2 regions of the Olsenella sp. AGMB03486 genome follow, and region 2 is predicted to be linked to the other one. Evidence: predicted binding sites of a transcription regulator. Region 2 holds the regulator's gene; the other holds the start of a gene.

Region 1 (6,749 bases), on a different contig from region 2:
CTCTGCGCAGCTTCAGAACCAATGTATGTCTTAATTTGAGACACTCTGGATACTCCCTTGGACTTGGCACCTCCCGGTGCGTTGGTAGCAGGATGACACACTCGAAACAGCTTGGACAGGCTCTGAATCTGTTACGTAGCGAAACGGAAACAAAGCACCCAAGCAAGCTTTCAGCTACCTCTCTGACCGCTTCTTCTAAATATAGATGCAGCCGCCATCATGCCTGAAAGCTAGCCCTGCCCTGTGCGCTTCCTGAATCCGGGAGCGGTCGTGGAAGATGCGGGGCGCCACAGCGCCTTCACATTTGTCGAATGCCTTCGTTGTGGCCTTCCCCGCCTGCTTGCATACGGACCATATCTGTCTGGGTGGCATAGCGCAGGGACATCACTGCATGCAGGCACGCCTGATTTTCCAGAGCCTATCGATGGATACGCCAGCCGCTCTGGAGGCTGTCGCTCAGGCTGCTAGTTCATGCGCTTACGGCGGGCTTGCTTCAGCCAGTTGCGCTTGAAGGCACCCACGCCGCCAAAGAACTTGTCGTACGTCTCACCATCCTCGTGGACAGCATATTTAACGGCAGCAAGCTCAATGGTGCACAGGTAGTCAGCTACCTGCTCCAGCCGATAGACGCTCATGGCAGTCTTTCGACGCACGACGACATTGCGGGACAAAATGCCTCCCGCTGCTCCGTACAGAGCACGCTCCACGATGCTCTGTCCACCGTCGTAGCAGACCTTCATATCGTCGAAGGTCTGAAAGAAATCCAGGCTGTCCGACATGAAAGTTTCGATGTCGCGCTCCATGCGCCTCGAGAGGCCCTCTGGATTCGGGTACTCGCTGCGACGATAGAAAAAAGGTAGCGTAGCTAATCGGCAGGCGCTGGACCAGCACGTTGAAAGACCACAGGAGTTGTTTCCTTTGCGATGGCTCCAGGCCCTCATAGGTGCCATGACCATTCAGCAGCGGCTCTGAGCGGAAGGGAATGTTGGGAAGGCCTGCCCTAGAAAGCGCCTGCTCGTAGCGCATGACCTGCTCGCGAATATCATTCGCCTGGTCATGGAAGACAGGTGTCAGCAGGCAGTGCGAGATACTCCTCCCATATCCCCGCTTTCGTCCGCAAAGATGCTCTGCCCTCTTGCCATGAAACAGCCCCTGGAGACAGAAGAAGCCGGGGATAGGCCCCGGCACTTGGAGGCAGCGGAAACCAACCACCAAAATACCTATGCCACAGAAGAACGCTCCTGCATACCTCCATCGGTCTCGATTCTCATGGCTTGGATCTCACCATGAATTGGAACCATACCGAATTCACCATGCTGAACTCTCCTGCCGGTTTCTTCGATGTCCGAGCATAACGCATAATCAGGGATGCCCATGATGCAGATGCAGCTTGGCTACGATATAAAGACTACCCTTGTTCAACGATGGAACCCCCACCCATGCATCCCTGCAAAGGCCATTGCTCATAGCGTGCTGAAACTGGCTTCCCGACCAATCGTATGCAGCCCTCTCATTGCAAAGAAATGGTCCATGGGGAGCCATCGGAGCCTTCGTGTACCTGCTCCAAGAGAACGACAAAGCATTGTCCCTGCACACCCGCACAGCTTGCCGTTCCAGACCGTGCTGGCTTCATTCCCAGCGCGGTGCGGAACGGCCGCGTCCTGAAGCTGTCTCGCACTCTTTCTGGCATCACAGCCCCTCCATCCATGCGCTCGAGGTCTGTTCTGCCTCCGTTCCATGCACCGGAGGCATACGCACACGTCAGCGGCCTGTGCGGTGCCGCCAGATTTCTGGCAGAAATGCGACGCTATCGAACGCTTTGTGTGCTTTTGCGTCTGCCGAAAAAATCCTTTGGCCCTCCGTGCGAAAATGCTTTCCCGGGCGCAGTTTTGCTACCTGCGCCGGAGTCGCTTTTCTACATGTTGTCGACAGGTCTTCGACACTCTTTCAACAATATCTTGTATATTTCAGCGCTGCAGACCACCATGAGTTGTGGCATAGTACATCATGCAGCGCAAGAGGCTGTGGTAGCCACAGCTGATATGCACCAACGCAGACGCCTCTCGCATTGCACCCAGAAGACAGCTGCGCGAAAGGCCGGCGGGCAAGGCGCTGGCGACAACCATCAAGGAGAGCGGAAATGAAGATTATCAAGCGCAACGGATCTGAAGTTTCCTTCGATATCTCGAAGATCGAGAACGCGATCAGGGGCGCGAACCGCGAGGCAGCCGAAGACGAGCGTCTGACCGACCGCCAGATCGTCTACGCCGCCGAGAATGTGCGAGACCGCTGCGAGGCAGCAGGACACACGGTCTCGGTCGAGGAGATCCAGGACATGGTCGAGGATGAGATCATGGCACTGGACCGTTACGAGGTAGCCCGCAAGTACATCATCTACCGCTATGTCCAGTCTCTGAAGCGCCAGAAGAACACGACAGACGACAAGATCCTGTCCCTCATCGAGTGCAACAACGAGGAAGTCAAGCAGGAGAACTCGAACAAGAACCCGACTGTCGTCTCCGTCCAGCGCGACTACATGGCTGGCGAGGTCTCGAAGGACCTGGCCTGCCGCATGCTGCTTCCGCCCGATGTTGTGCGTGCCCACCAGGAAGGCATCATCCACTTCCATGACGCGGACTACTATGCGCAGCACATGCACAACTGCGACCTCGTGAACCTCGACGATATGCTCCAGAACGGTACCGTCATCTCCGGCACCCTCATCGAGAAGCCGCATTCGTTCTCGACGGCCTGCAACATCGCGACGCAGATCATCGCCCAGGTGGCCTCCTGCCAGTACGGCGGCCAGTCCATCTCCCTCTACCATCTCTCAAAGTTCGTCGATGTCTCGAGGAAGAAGATCCGCCGCCAGGTCGCAGCAGAGCTCGATGCGATCGATGCGCACCCTTCTGAGGACAAGATCCACGAGATGGTCGAGAAGCGTCTGCGCGACGAGATCGCCCGCGGCATCCAGACCATCCAGTACCAGGTCGTGACGCTGATGACGACAAACGGCCAGGCGCCGTTCATCACGGTGTTCATGTACCTCAACGAGGCACGCAACGAGCAGGAGAAGCACGACCTCGCCATGTGCATCGAGGAGATGCTGCGCCAGCGCTACCAGGGCGTGAAGAACGAGAAGGGCGTCTGGATCACGCCGGCCTTCCCGAAGCTCATCTATGTGCTCGAAGAGGACAACATCCATCCGGACGATCCCTATTTCTACCTCACGAAGCTTGCTGCCAAGTGCACGGCCAAGCGCATGGTGCCTGACTACATCTCCGAGAAGAAGATGCGCGAGTACAAGCTCTCCAAGGGCGAGACCGAGGGCCACGGCGACGTGTACACCTGCATGGGCTGCCGCTCCTTCCTGACGCCTGACCGCTCCGGCAACGGCTACGACAATGTCGCAAAGGCAAAGAACTACGAGCCGGGCAAGCCGAAGTACTACGGCCGCTTCAACCAGGGCGTCGTGACGATCAACCTGCCCGATGTCGCCCTTTCCTCCAATGGCAACATGGACGAGTTCTGGAAGATCTTCGACGAGCGCCTCGAGCTCTGCCACAAGGCCCTGCGCTGCCGCCACGATCGCCTGCTCGGCACGACGTCCGACGCAGCCCCGATCCTCTGGCAGTACGGAGCTCTTGCACGCCTCGACAAGGGCGAGAAGATCGACAAGCTCCTCTACGGCGGCTACTCCACGATCAGCCTCGGCTATGCCGGCCTCTATGAGTGCACGAAGTTCATGACCGGCCACAGCCACACCGACAAGGAGGCTACGCCCTTCGCGCTTTCCGTCATGCAGCACATGAACGACAAGTGCGCCGAGTGGAAAGCAGCCGAGAACATCGACTACTCCCTCTACGGCACGCCGCTCGAGTCCACAACCTACAAGTTCGCGAAGTGCCTCCAGCGCCGCTTCGGCATCATCCCGGGCATCACGGACAAGAACTACATCACGAACTCCTACCACGTCCATGTGACCGAGAAGATCGACGCCTTCACGAAGCTCAAGTTCGAGAGCGAGTTCCAGCGCCTCTCCCCCGGTGGCGCCATCTCCTACGTCGAGGTCCCGAACATGCAGGACAACCTCGAGGCAGTCGTGCGTGTCATGCAGTTCATCTATGAGAATATCATGTACGCAGAGCTCAACACGAAGTCCGACTACTGCCAGGTCTGCGGCTACGACGGCGAGATCAAGATCGTCGAGGACGACGGCAAGCTCGTCTGGGAGTGCCCGAACTGCGGCAACCGCGACCAGAACAAGCTCAATGTCGCCAGGCGCACCTGCGGCTACATCGGCACCCAGTTCTGGAACCAGGGCCGCACGCAGGAGATCAAGGACCGCGTCCTGCACCTGTAAGAGCCGTCTGCATACTGCAAGCGGGGATGGGCCGGAAGGCCTGTCCCCGCTCTTTTTGTGCTCTGCCATCTGTACGCGTTCCTGTCGGCAGAGCCTGCTAAGGTTGAGACCATAAGAAAGTCCAGAGAAGAGGCTGGCGGATGAACTACTCCGAGATCAAATACTGCGACATCGCGAACGGTGCCGGTGTCAGGACGACGCTTTTCGTCTCAGGATGCAGGAGGCACTGCCCGTTCTGCTTCAATGAGGTTGCCTGGAAGTTCACAGCCGGAAAGCCTTTCACGAAAGACGTCGAGGATGCCATCATCGAGAGCATGGAGCCCTTCTATGTGGATGGCCTCTCGGTCTTGGGCGGCGAGCCGATGGAGCCCGAGAACCAGCGCGGCCTTGTGGACTTCCTCGAGCGTGTGAAGAAGACCTATCCGGAAAAGCCGATCTGGCTCTACTCCGGCTTCACCTATGAGGAGCTTGCAGGCACAGAGCCCGTGCATGCTCCCTATATGGAGTCTCCCCGCACCGAGGTCACAGACCGAATTCTCCAGACCCTCTCCGTCCTGGTAGATGGCCCTTTTGTCCAGGACTTGAAGGACATCTCGCTCCGCTTCCGCGGCTCCTCGAACCAGCGCCTCCTCGATATGCCGAAGACGCTTGAGTCGGGCACGCCGACCATCTGGCACGACGACCCCATCTTCGAGACCCATACGATGTAGGGCACAGAGCAGCACGCACACCAAGAGGGCGCCCGCAGGCGCCCTCTTCTTCTATCTCGAAACAGTCCTGCCCTGGAGCTTGGGGTTCGCGCCATAGATCTCATGAAGGCCCCGGAGCGTGAGCGTCGCATCGGCCGCGACCTTGTGGCGCATATGTGCGGCAAGCTCTTCTGCCTGGCTTCCCGTGACAGCGACCGGAGCCGCGCTTCCCAGCTCTTCGAAGACAAGATCGATGAGGCCGTCGACCTTCGCAAGCTCTCCCAGGACGAGGCCTGAGCGCATCGCATCTGCGGTCGTCGTGCCGATGGCATGTGCCGGTACCGAGAGCTCGATCTCAGGCAGGCGTGCAGCTGACTCGCGCAGGGCCTTTGCCCCAAGCGAAAGCCCCGGCGCTATGATGCCGCCCAAGAAGGCGCCATCTTTTCCTACCGCCTCGATGTTCAGGGTCGTGCCGAAGTCCACGGCGACAGATGGCGCTCCGTAGCGCGTGCGCACAGCGACGGCATCTGCCAGGCGATCGGGACCAATCTCTGCCGGATCCTTGTAGGCAAGGCGCATGCCGCTTCTGATGCCCGGCCCCACGACGAGGGGACGCAGGCCCGAAGAAGCGCCCAGACCTTCGCGCCAGGCTTCTGCAAGGCAGGGAACGACACAGGAAAGAACCGTGCCGAAGCTGTGAGGCACCTCGATGCCTGCATCCTCTGCCATGAGCTTCAAGGCTTCCCGCACGCTGAGCCTGACTTCATCTGCCGTGAGATGGGCTGCCGTCGTGAGCGTGAAGGACGAGAGCGGCTCCGCATCTGCTGTGACACCCGCTGCAAACAGGCCGAAGGAGGTCTCTGTATTGCCGACGTCGACTGTCAGGACAGCGAGGGGATCTTGTACCTGCATGGGACCTCTCCTTATTGAGACCATTTTCAGAATGCACCCGGATATCCGGGCTCCTGCCTGTATACTGTAGCCGTTCTGTCAGCGTAACCCGACTCTCCGCTGAGGGAGAGCGGATATACCTCAAGGAGCATCAATTGAAGAACGCTACGCATTCTGCCTCATGGCAGGGGCAGCTCACCCTCAGGGGTGCCCTCATCGGCTGCATCGGCTGTGTCATCATCACAGCCTCGTCCGTCTACACGGCGCTGAAGCTCGGAGCCCTTCCCTGGCCCATCGTCTTCGCGGCCGTCATCTCCCTCTTCTTCCTGAAGCTTCTGGGCCATACGACCTTGAATGAAGCGAATGTAACGCACACGATCATGAGCGCTGGCGCTATGGTCGCAGGTGGCCTTGCCTTCACGATTCCCGGTGCCTGGATGCTGGGGCTGGGAGACCAGATCGGCTGGACCGAGATCTTCCTCGTCGCCCTTGCCGGCACCATCCTGGGCCTCATCTCCACTGCGCTCATCCATCGCCACTTCATCGTCGATGCCGCGCTCGAATTCCCGACCGGCACCGCTGCCGCAGAGACGCTGCGCGCGACCGAGGCGGGGGGTGCCACGGGACGCGAGCTCTTCTGCTCGATGGGTGTGGCCGGCCTCTGGAGCGTCCTGCGCGACGGCGTGGGCGCCCTGCCCACGATGCTCGCTGCACTTCCCATTCCCGGCATCACCTTCGGCATATACAACTCGCCGATGATGCTCTCCGTCGGCTTCCTCGTCGGCTGGGTGCCGGTCCTCTTCTGG
Region 2 (6,749 bases):
GACCCTGCTGGTGGAATCATTCAAGTCGACGCTCTCCGAGGCTATCAATGCTGACCTGATACTCAAAGTCGTCGATATTTCGGACCCGCATGCGGAGAAGGAACTCTCGGTCGTCGACAGCATCCTGAAAGAGATCGGTGCCGACAAGATCAGAAGCGTCGTTGTCTATAACAAGAGCGACCTTGTTCCTGAGGAGGCTCTGCGCCAGCTCGAGGCAATGCATCCGGATGCTGTCTTCATCTCGGCACTCGATGGCAAGGGACTTCGCGGCCTGCTCTTCCGCATCGCACAGGAAGCTGCGAAGGGCGATATAACGATGACAGTGGAAGTGCCGTATGAAAAGGGCATCCTCATGAGCATGCTTCATGAGAGATGCCAGATACTTCATGAGGAATACCACGAAGGCGGGCTCAGAGCTACTGCCAAGGTTCCTGAGCGCCTTGCAGGCACTTTCGAGCCTTACCGTCTGGAGAGCTGAGAAAGCCTCGTGGTGCCGGGATGCATCATAAGAGCTGTGTCCCAGTAGCAGCTGCGCACATGAGAAGAATTGCGGGCTGGTGGAAGATATAGAACACAAGCGGGTGCCTGCCGACGAATTCGAGCGGCGGGCAGGCAAGCTTCCTTGCGGTCTCAGGATATCCCTGCCGCTTCCAGAGCTTTCCCAACGCTGCTCCCGAGAGATACATGAAGAGGAAGGGGAGCACGGGATAGAAGTCGCCCGAGGCAAAGCCTGGTCCAGGAATGCCGAGCCATGCAAGGCCACGTATCTGATAGAGGGCGCGGGGGAGCGGCACGGCAAGGGGAGGAAACCCGAAAGATCCTCTCGGCAGTCCATAAGAGATGAAGAAGGCGACCCAGAGAAGGATGGCAGCTTTCCATCCATCAGGAACATGCCCTGCCTTCTGCAGGAGCGCATAGATGAGCGTGCAGGCGCCCATGCAGAAGATGATGCCGAAATTTATCGGCGTATCGACAGCTGCAATGGTCGTGGCAGCCCAGATAGCTGCAGCAAGTGCCAAATAGCGTCCTGAGCGCTTCAGGTTGTTCCTCGAGAAGCTGCACATGACGCCTGCGATGAAGAGGAAAGTCCAGGAGATGGAGTCTCGCCAGATATCCTCGAAAGGCGGCACAAACCATGCAAGCCTGAAGCCGAAGATAGCAGTCAGGTCATAGCAGGCATGAAACCCCATCATCGAAATGACAGAGAAGCCACGGATGATATCGAAGAGGCGGAGGCGCCTGGATTCCGACACGGCGCTAGCTGATTGAACGGATGAGTGCCGTCACGCGACCCAGGATGCGCGGGTTCTCGGCGTAAATCGGCTCCATCGTGTCGTTCTCCGGCTGGAGGCGGATACGGCCATCTTCGCGGTAGAACGTCTTCACGGTTGCAGAATCGTCGATAAGCGCGACGACGATCTCGCCGTCATGTGCATCGTGCTCTTCCTTCACGACGATGTAGTCACCGTCGAAGATGCCGGCATTGATCATGGACTCGCCATGAACGCGCAGGACGAAAGATGATGCATCGCCGACGATGCTGGTCGGCAGATTGAGGCGCTCTTCAACATTCTGCTCAGCCAGAATCGGCTGGCCTGCAGCGACGCGGCCGACGAGCGGAAGCGAGATCGTATTGCTGTCTGGGTCTTCGGTGACCTTGGCAAGATGCAGGTCCTCGTCGTGCTCGGAAGGATTGTTCACGACCTCGATGGCACGGGGTTTCTTTGAATCCCTCTTGATGAGGCCCTGCTCCTGGAGGACCTGGAGATGCATATGCACGGTCGAAGGCGATGCCAGACCGACTGCGGCGCCAATCTCGCGTACCGAGGGTGGATAGCCATGCTCGGCGCTATAGGAGCAGATGTACTCGTAGATGCTTTGCTGGCGCTTGCTGAGCTTCTTCTTCATGGGAGTCCTCCTTTTCCCTGGTTCCATCATACGATATTTCACATTAATCTGCAAACAAATGTTCTGATAACTATTGACACGTACTAGTGTTCGAGCAATAGTATACAAAACAGATGTTCGCTCATGCAATGCTGTCGGCGGCGATTGCTATAAACGTCAGCAGCAACGATGAGAGAAAGGCTCCAACATGATCGATGGAAACAGCGCACTGTTCGATGGAAACGCAGCACTTGCAATGGACCCAGCACCCGCATTCGTCCTGCACGAGGGAAGGGCGCCTCGCGCGGAACAGGCAAAGCCTGGACGCGGCAGCAAGGTCTTCACTGTTCTGGCTGCCGGAGCAATCGCCGCTGCATTCCTCGGCGCTTGGTATGCAGGAGATGCACTCCAGAATGCAAGGCTTCGCCAGGCAGAGGCTTCCATCGAAACGGAGAGCTATACAGTGAAGGACCAGGATACGCTCTGGAGCATTGCTGCGGCACATGGTGCTGACGGCATGAGCACCGACCAGATGGTACACTGGCTCCAGGACGAGAACGGCCTGGATTCCTCTTTCCTCCAGCCGGGCCAGACGCTTACCGTTTCTGCTGCTCAGGCATAAGCTGCGACCGTCTTAACGGCGAATTGCTGTATTACATTTCGACTCAAATTTAAATATGGACAGCGCGGACCCCGCTTTATGTGATATGTTCTTTCTGTTGAAGAGCACAAGGGGGATTCATGCGCTGTCCAAAGTGCGGGTGCGAAGAATCGAAGGTAGTAGATTCGAGGCCCTCTGAAAACAACGATGCCATTCGCCGCAGGCGTGAATGCATCCAGTGCGGCTACAGGTTCACGACCTATGAAAGGCGAGAGGAGACTCCGCTTACTGTCCTCAAGAAGGATGGCACCAAGGAGACATTCAACCGCCAGAAGCTCATGCGCGGCCTTGTTGCCGCAACCGTCAAGAGGAACATTCCTATATCGAAGCTCGATTCGCTTATCGACGATATGGAATCGGAGCTTCGTGATTCCGGCGTCTCCGAAGTGAGCTCGAAAGAGATTGGCGACATGGTGCTCAAGCGCCTCGTGAACCTCGATAAGGTTGCCTATGTGCGCTTCGCTTCCGTCTATCGCGACTTCAAAGATATCGATGAGTTCAACGAAGAGCTGAGGAGCCTGAGCAAATGAGCGAAGACCATATCATCCTGCCGATAAAGCGCCTTGACGAAGAAGTGGAACTGCCAAGCTACGCCTATGAGGGTGATGCTGGTCTCGATCTGCGTTCCGCCGAAGATGTGGTCCTGAAGCCGTTCGAGCGCCGTCTTGTGAGCACAGGCCTCGCCATCGCCATTCCTGATGGCTATGCAGGCTTCGTGCAGCCACGAAGCGGCCTCGCGCTTCGTGAGGGCCTGTCGATGGCAAACACCCCAGGCCTCATCGATGCCCATTACCGTGGCGAGCTCAAGGTCTGCGCCATCAATCTCGACCCCGAAAGAGAGATTCATATCACGAAGGGCGAGCGCATAGCCCAGCTCGTCATCCAGAAAGTCCCCCGCGTCAGCCTCATGGAAGTCGATTCGCTTGATGAGACAGACCGCGGAGTGGGCGGATTCGGATCTTCCGGCGCCTGAGAGGGGCGTCGTCGATCGGCATGCAGCGCCCGTTTCCGAGCCGGGCGCCGCATGCTTTCCCTGCAAGGTTTTTCAAATAGGAAAGGACCTCAAGGATGGAGCAATTCTTCAAGCTCAAGGAGCGTGGAACGTCTGTCGGCCAGGAAGCACGTGCCGGCCTTACAACGTTCCTGGCGATGGCCTACATCATCGCCGTCAACCCCGCACTCATGGTCATCGCGGGCGTGCCTGCCAATGCTGCCGTCACGGCAACGTGCATCGGCGCCGGCATCATGACGATCCTCATGGGCGTCTTCGCAAACCGCCCGCTTGCCTGCGCTTCCGGCATGGGCATCAACGCAATTGTTGCCTTTTCGCTCACCGCTCTTGATGGCGGAGACTGGCATGCCTCCATGGCAGTCATCTTCATCGAGGGCATCGCGATCCTCGTCCTCGTTCTCTGTGGCCTGCGCGAGGCTGTCATGGATGCAATCCCTGTGCCTCTTCGCCATGCCATCTCCGTTGGCCTTGGCCTCTTCATCGCAATGATCGGCCTCAAGGACGGCGGTATCATCGTCGCCAGTGAGTCCACGATGGTGAGCCTCGGCGAGGTGACGAGCCCGACCTTCATCGTCGGCCTCATCTCCATCATCGCCACGGTCATCCTTTATACGATGGAGGTGCCGGGCTCCCTTCTCATCGGCATCATCATCGCTGTCATCGCTGGCATTCCTCTGGGCGTCACGGCTGCTCCTAACGGCGTCGTTTCCGCTCTCGACTTCTCGAGCTTCGGCGCTCCGTTCCAGACCGATGCCAATGGTGTCATGGGCATCGCGAAGGTCATAACGACGCCCATCCTTCTTGTCTATGCCTTCTCGCTCATGATGTCCGACTTCTTCGACACGATGGGCACTGCCATGGCAGTCGCCAAGCAGGGCGACTTCCTGAACGACGATGGCTCTGTCGAGGACATCAAGCAGATTCTGGTCGTCGACTCCGCAGCTGCTGCTGTGGGCGGCTTCTGCGGCGCTTCCTCCATCACGACATTCGTCGAGTCTTCCTCGGGCGCAGCTGATGGTGGCCGCTCCGGCTTGACCTCGGTCTTCACCGGCATCTTCTTCATCATCGCTGCCTTCTTCGCACCGATCATCACCGTCGTGAGCTCCGCTGCAACCTGCGGCGCCCTCGTGGTCGTCGGCTACCTCATGATGGGCGACGTCGTCGACATCGACTGGACGAAGATCACGGATGCCTTCCCGGCATTCCTCATCATCGCCGGCATCCCGATGACGTACTCGATCTCCAACGGCATCGGCTTCGGCTTCATCGCCTATGTCCTCATCAACCTCGCGACCGGCAAGGCAAAGAACATCAAGCCGCTCATGTGGGTTGCAACCATTGCCTTTGTGGTCTACTTCCTGCTTGTCTAGCAGATAGGGCCACAAATCGCCTCTCAGAGCCTTCTGGCATGCAGCCTATCTGCTGCTGGAAGGCTCTTTTCTCTTGCAAAGATATATTGCGCGCAATATAATATGGATATGCTATGTGGGGGATAGCAATCTCATGTATAGACCATGCCCCCAAGGGGCATCCTTTGAGCAGCGAATACAAGAGCAAGGAGATATGCCATGAGCGATAAAGTACTCGATCTTGTCATTGTCGGTGCAGGTCCTGCAGGACTCACCGCATCCATCTATGCGCAGCGCGCAATGCTTGACAGCGTCGTCCTCGAGCAGGAAGCCGTGGGTGGCCAGATCATGCTGACCGCCGATGTGGACAACTATCCAGCAGTGCCGCATACGTCAGGCTTCGAGCTTGCTGACGCGATGCGCGGCCAGGCTGAGGACCTTGGTGCAAAAATCGTATCCGACCAGGTGAGCTCCATCACGCAGGACCCTGAGACGAAGATCTTCACGGTCACGACGGCGGAGGGCACCTATGAGTCCAAGACCGTCATCCTGGCAGGCGGCGCGACTCCTCGCCATGCCGGCTTCGAGGGCGAAGAGAAGCTTGGCGGCCACGGCGTGTCGTACTGCGCCACGTGCGACGGCATGTTCTACCGCAACAAGCAGGTCTTCGTGATTGGCGGCGGCAACTCAGCCCTCGAGGAGGCGCTGTTCCTGACGCGCTTTGCCTCCAAGGTCACTGTCATCGTCCGCAAGGACCATGTCCGCGCCCAGGCTGCTGTCCTCAAGAAGATCGAGGAGAACGAGAAGGTAGAGATTCGCTACATGACAAGCGTCGTGAAGCTCGAGGGCGAGACGCTTCCTGAGCGCATCACGTTCAGGAACAATGAGACCGGCGAAGAGACGACCGAGACATATCCGGCTGGCTCCTTCGGCGTGTTCGTATTTGTCGGCCGCGTGCCGGCCACGAAGCTCATCGAGGGCATGGCAGATCTCGACGAACGTGGCTATGCTGTGGCAGACGAGACTGGCAAGACGAAGACGCCGGGCCTCTTTGTTGCAGGAGACATCCGCGAGAAGAAGCTCCGCCAGATCGTGACGGCTACAGCCGATGGCGCAAACGCTGCGACTGCTGCAGCAGAGTATCTCGGCCAGCACATCGATTCGTGAGAAGGCTTCCGAGATAGTATATATGCTTCGAGAGGGGTCTGGAGAGAGCAGCTCCAGTCCCCTCTCTTTTCGTCCAGAAATGTCTGATAATATATCTTATGTAAAGTAAGACTCTCAGAAGCTTCTACATAGATGCTCCCCTTGCTATCATGATGGGGCCTTCAAGGCACTTTAGGCCATATTCCTCTAAGAGCTTCTGAGAGGCATTCTAAGACGCCGATATATCCCAAACACAACGATGTTCATGTATGACTGCTAGCGTGGCTCAAACAGGCTCTCAGAGCCTTGTTTTGCAGCATGCCATATGAATTTGTCTCATGGACAAATCCAAAGCGGGAATATGGCTATGAATGGTCCTGCGGGCTTCCATCCGTATCTGCCGTGCCTTCGATATCGCGTCTGAAGATGATCGGCCGACAGAGTTCCTGAATCTTTCTGTCATCTTCCAGCAATGACGATTTGGGGACTATGGCAGTGATGACATCAGTGGGTTCGAGCTTCGTCGTGCCGTGCGGCGTGATACGCTCGCCCGCACGCTCCACAAGTACGATGAGCGTACCCTTCGGCCACGGCAGCTCTGCCACGGTCCTGTTCTCAGCCTGGCTGCCAAGCGCTACATGATAGGTCCTGAGTGCAATGCCGTGCTCTTCCTGTGCCGCAATTTCCGGGTCGA

Evidence for each region. Region 2 encodes NrdR, which represses ribonucleotide reductase genes. Its sites were predicted from a motif close to AAACACNATATATNGTGTTT; they were not measured.
Region 1: a site for NrdR is predicted at 1,947-1,966, ahead of nrdD (anaerobic ribonucleoside-triphosphate reductase). Genes of this name have one in related genera too.

The regions. Positions count from the first base shown of each region.
Region 1 covers NZ_JBEVTM010000002.1:114,563-121,311, reverse strand. Annotated here, with positions in the region: gene ABVS03_RS01595 (hypothetical protein) at 465-803, opposite strand; gene nrdD (anaerobic ribonucleoside-triphosphate reductase) at 2,141-4,363, shown strand; gene nrdG (anaerobic ribonucleoside-triphosphate reductase activating protein) at 4,504-5,073, shown strand; gene ABVS03_RS01580 (type III pantothenate kinase) at 5,125-5,964, opposite strand; gene ABVS03_RS01575 (OPT/YSL family transporter) at 6,099-6,749, shown strand, end outside.
Region 2 covers NZ_JBEVTM010000007.1:46,682-53,430, forward strand. Annotated here, with positions in the region: gene hflX (GTPase HflX) at 1-478, shown strand, start outside; gene ABVS03_RS05015 (heparan-alpha-glucosaminide N-acetyltransferase domain-containing protein) at 504-1,253, opposite strand; gene lexA (transcriptional repressor LexA) at 1,258-1,908, opposite strand; gene ABVS03_RS05025 (LysM peptidoglycan-binding domain-containing protein) at 2,096-2,509, shown strand; gene nrdR (transcriptional regulator NrdR) at 2,629-3,078, shown strand; gene dut (dUTP diphosphatase) at 3,075-3,521, shown strand; gene ABVS03_RS05040 (NCS2 family permease) at 3,617-4,930, shown strand; gene ABVS03_RS05045 (NAD(P)/FAD-dependent oxidoreductase) at 5,129-6,076, shown strand; gene ABVS03_RS05050 (chloride channel protein) at 6,421-6,749, opposite strand, start outside.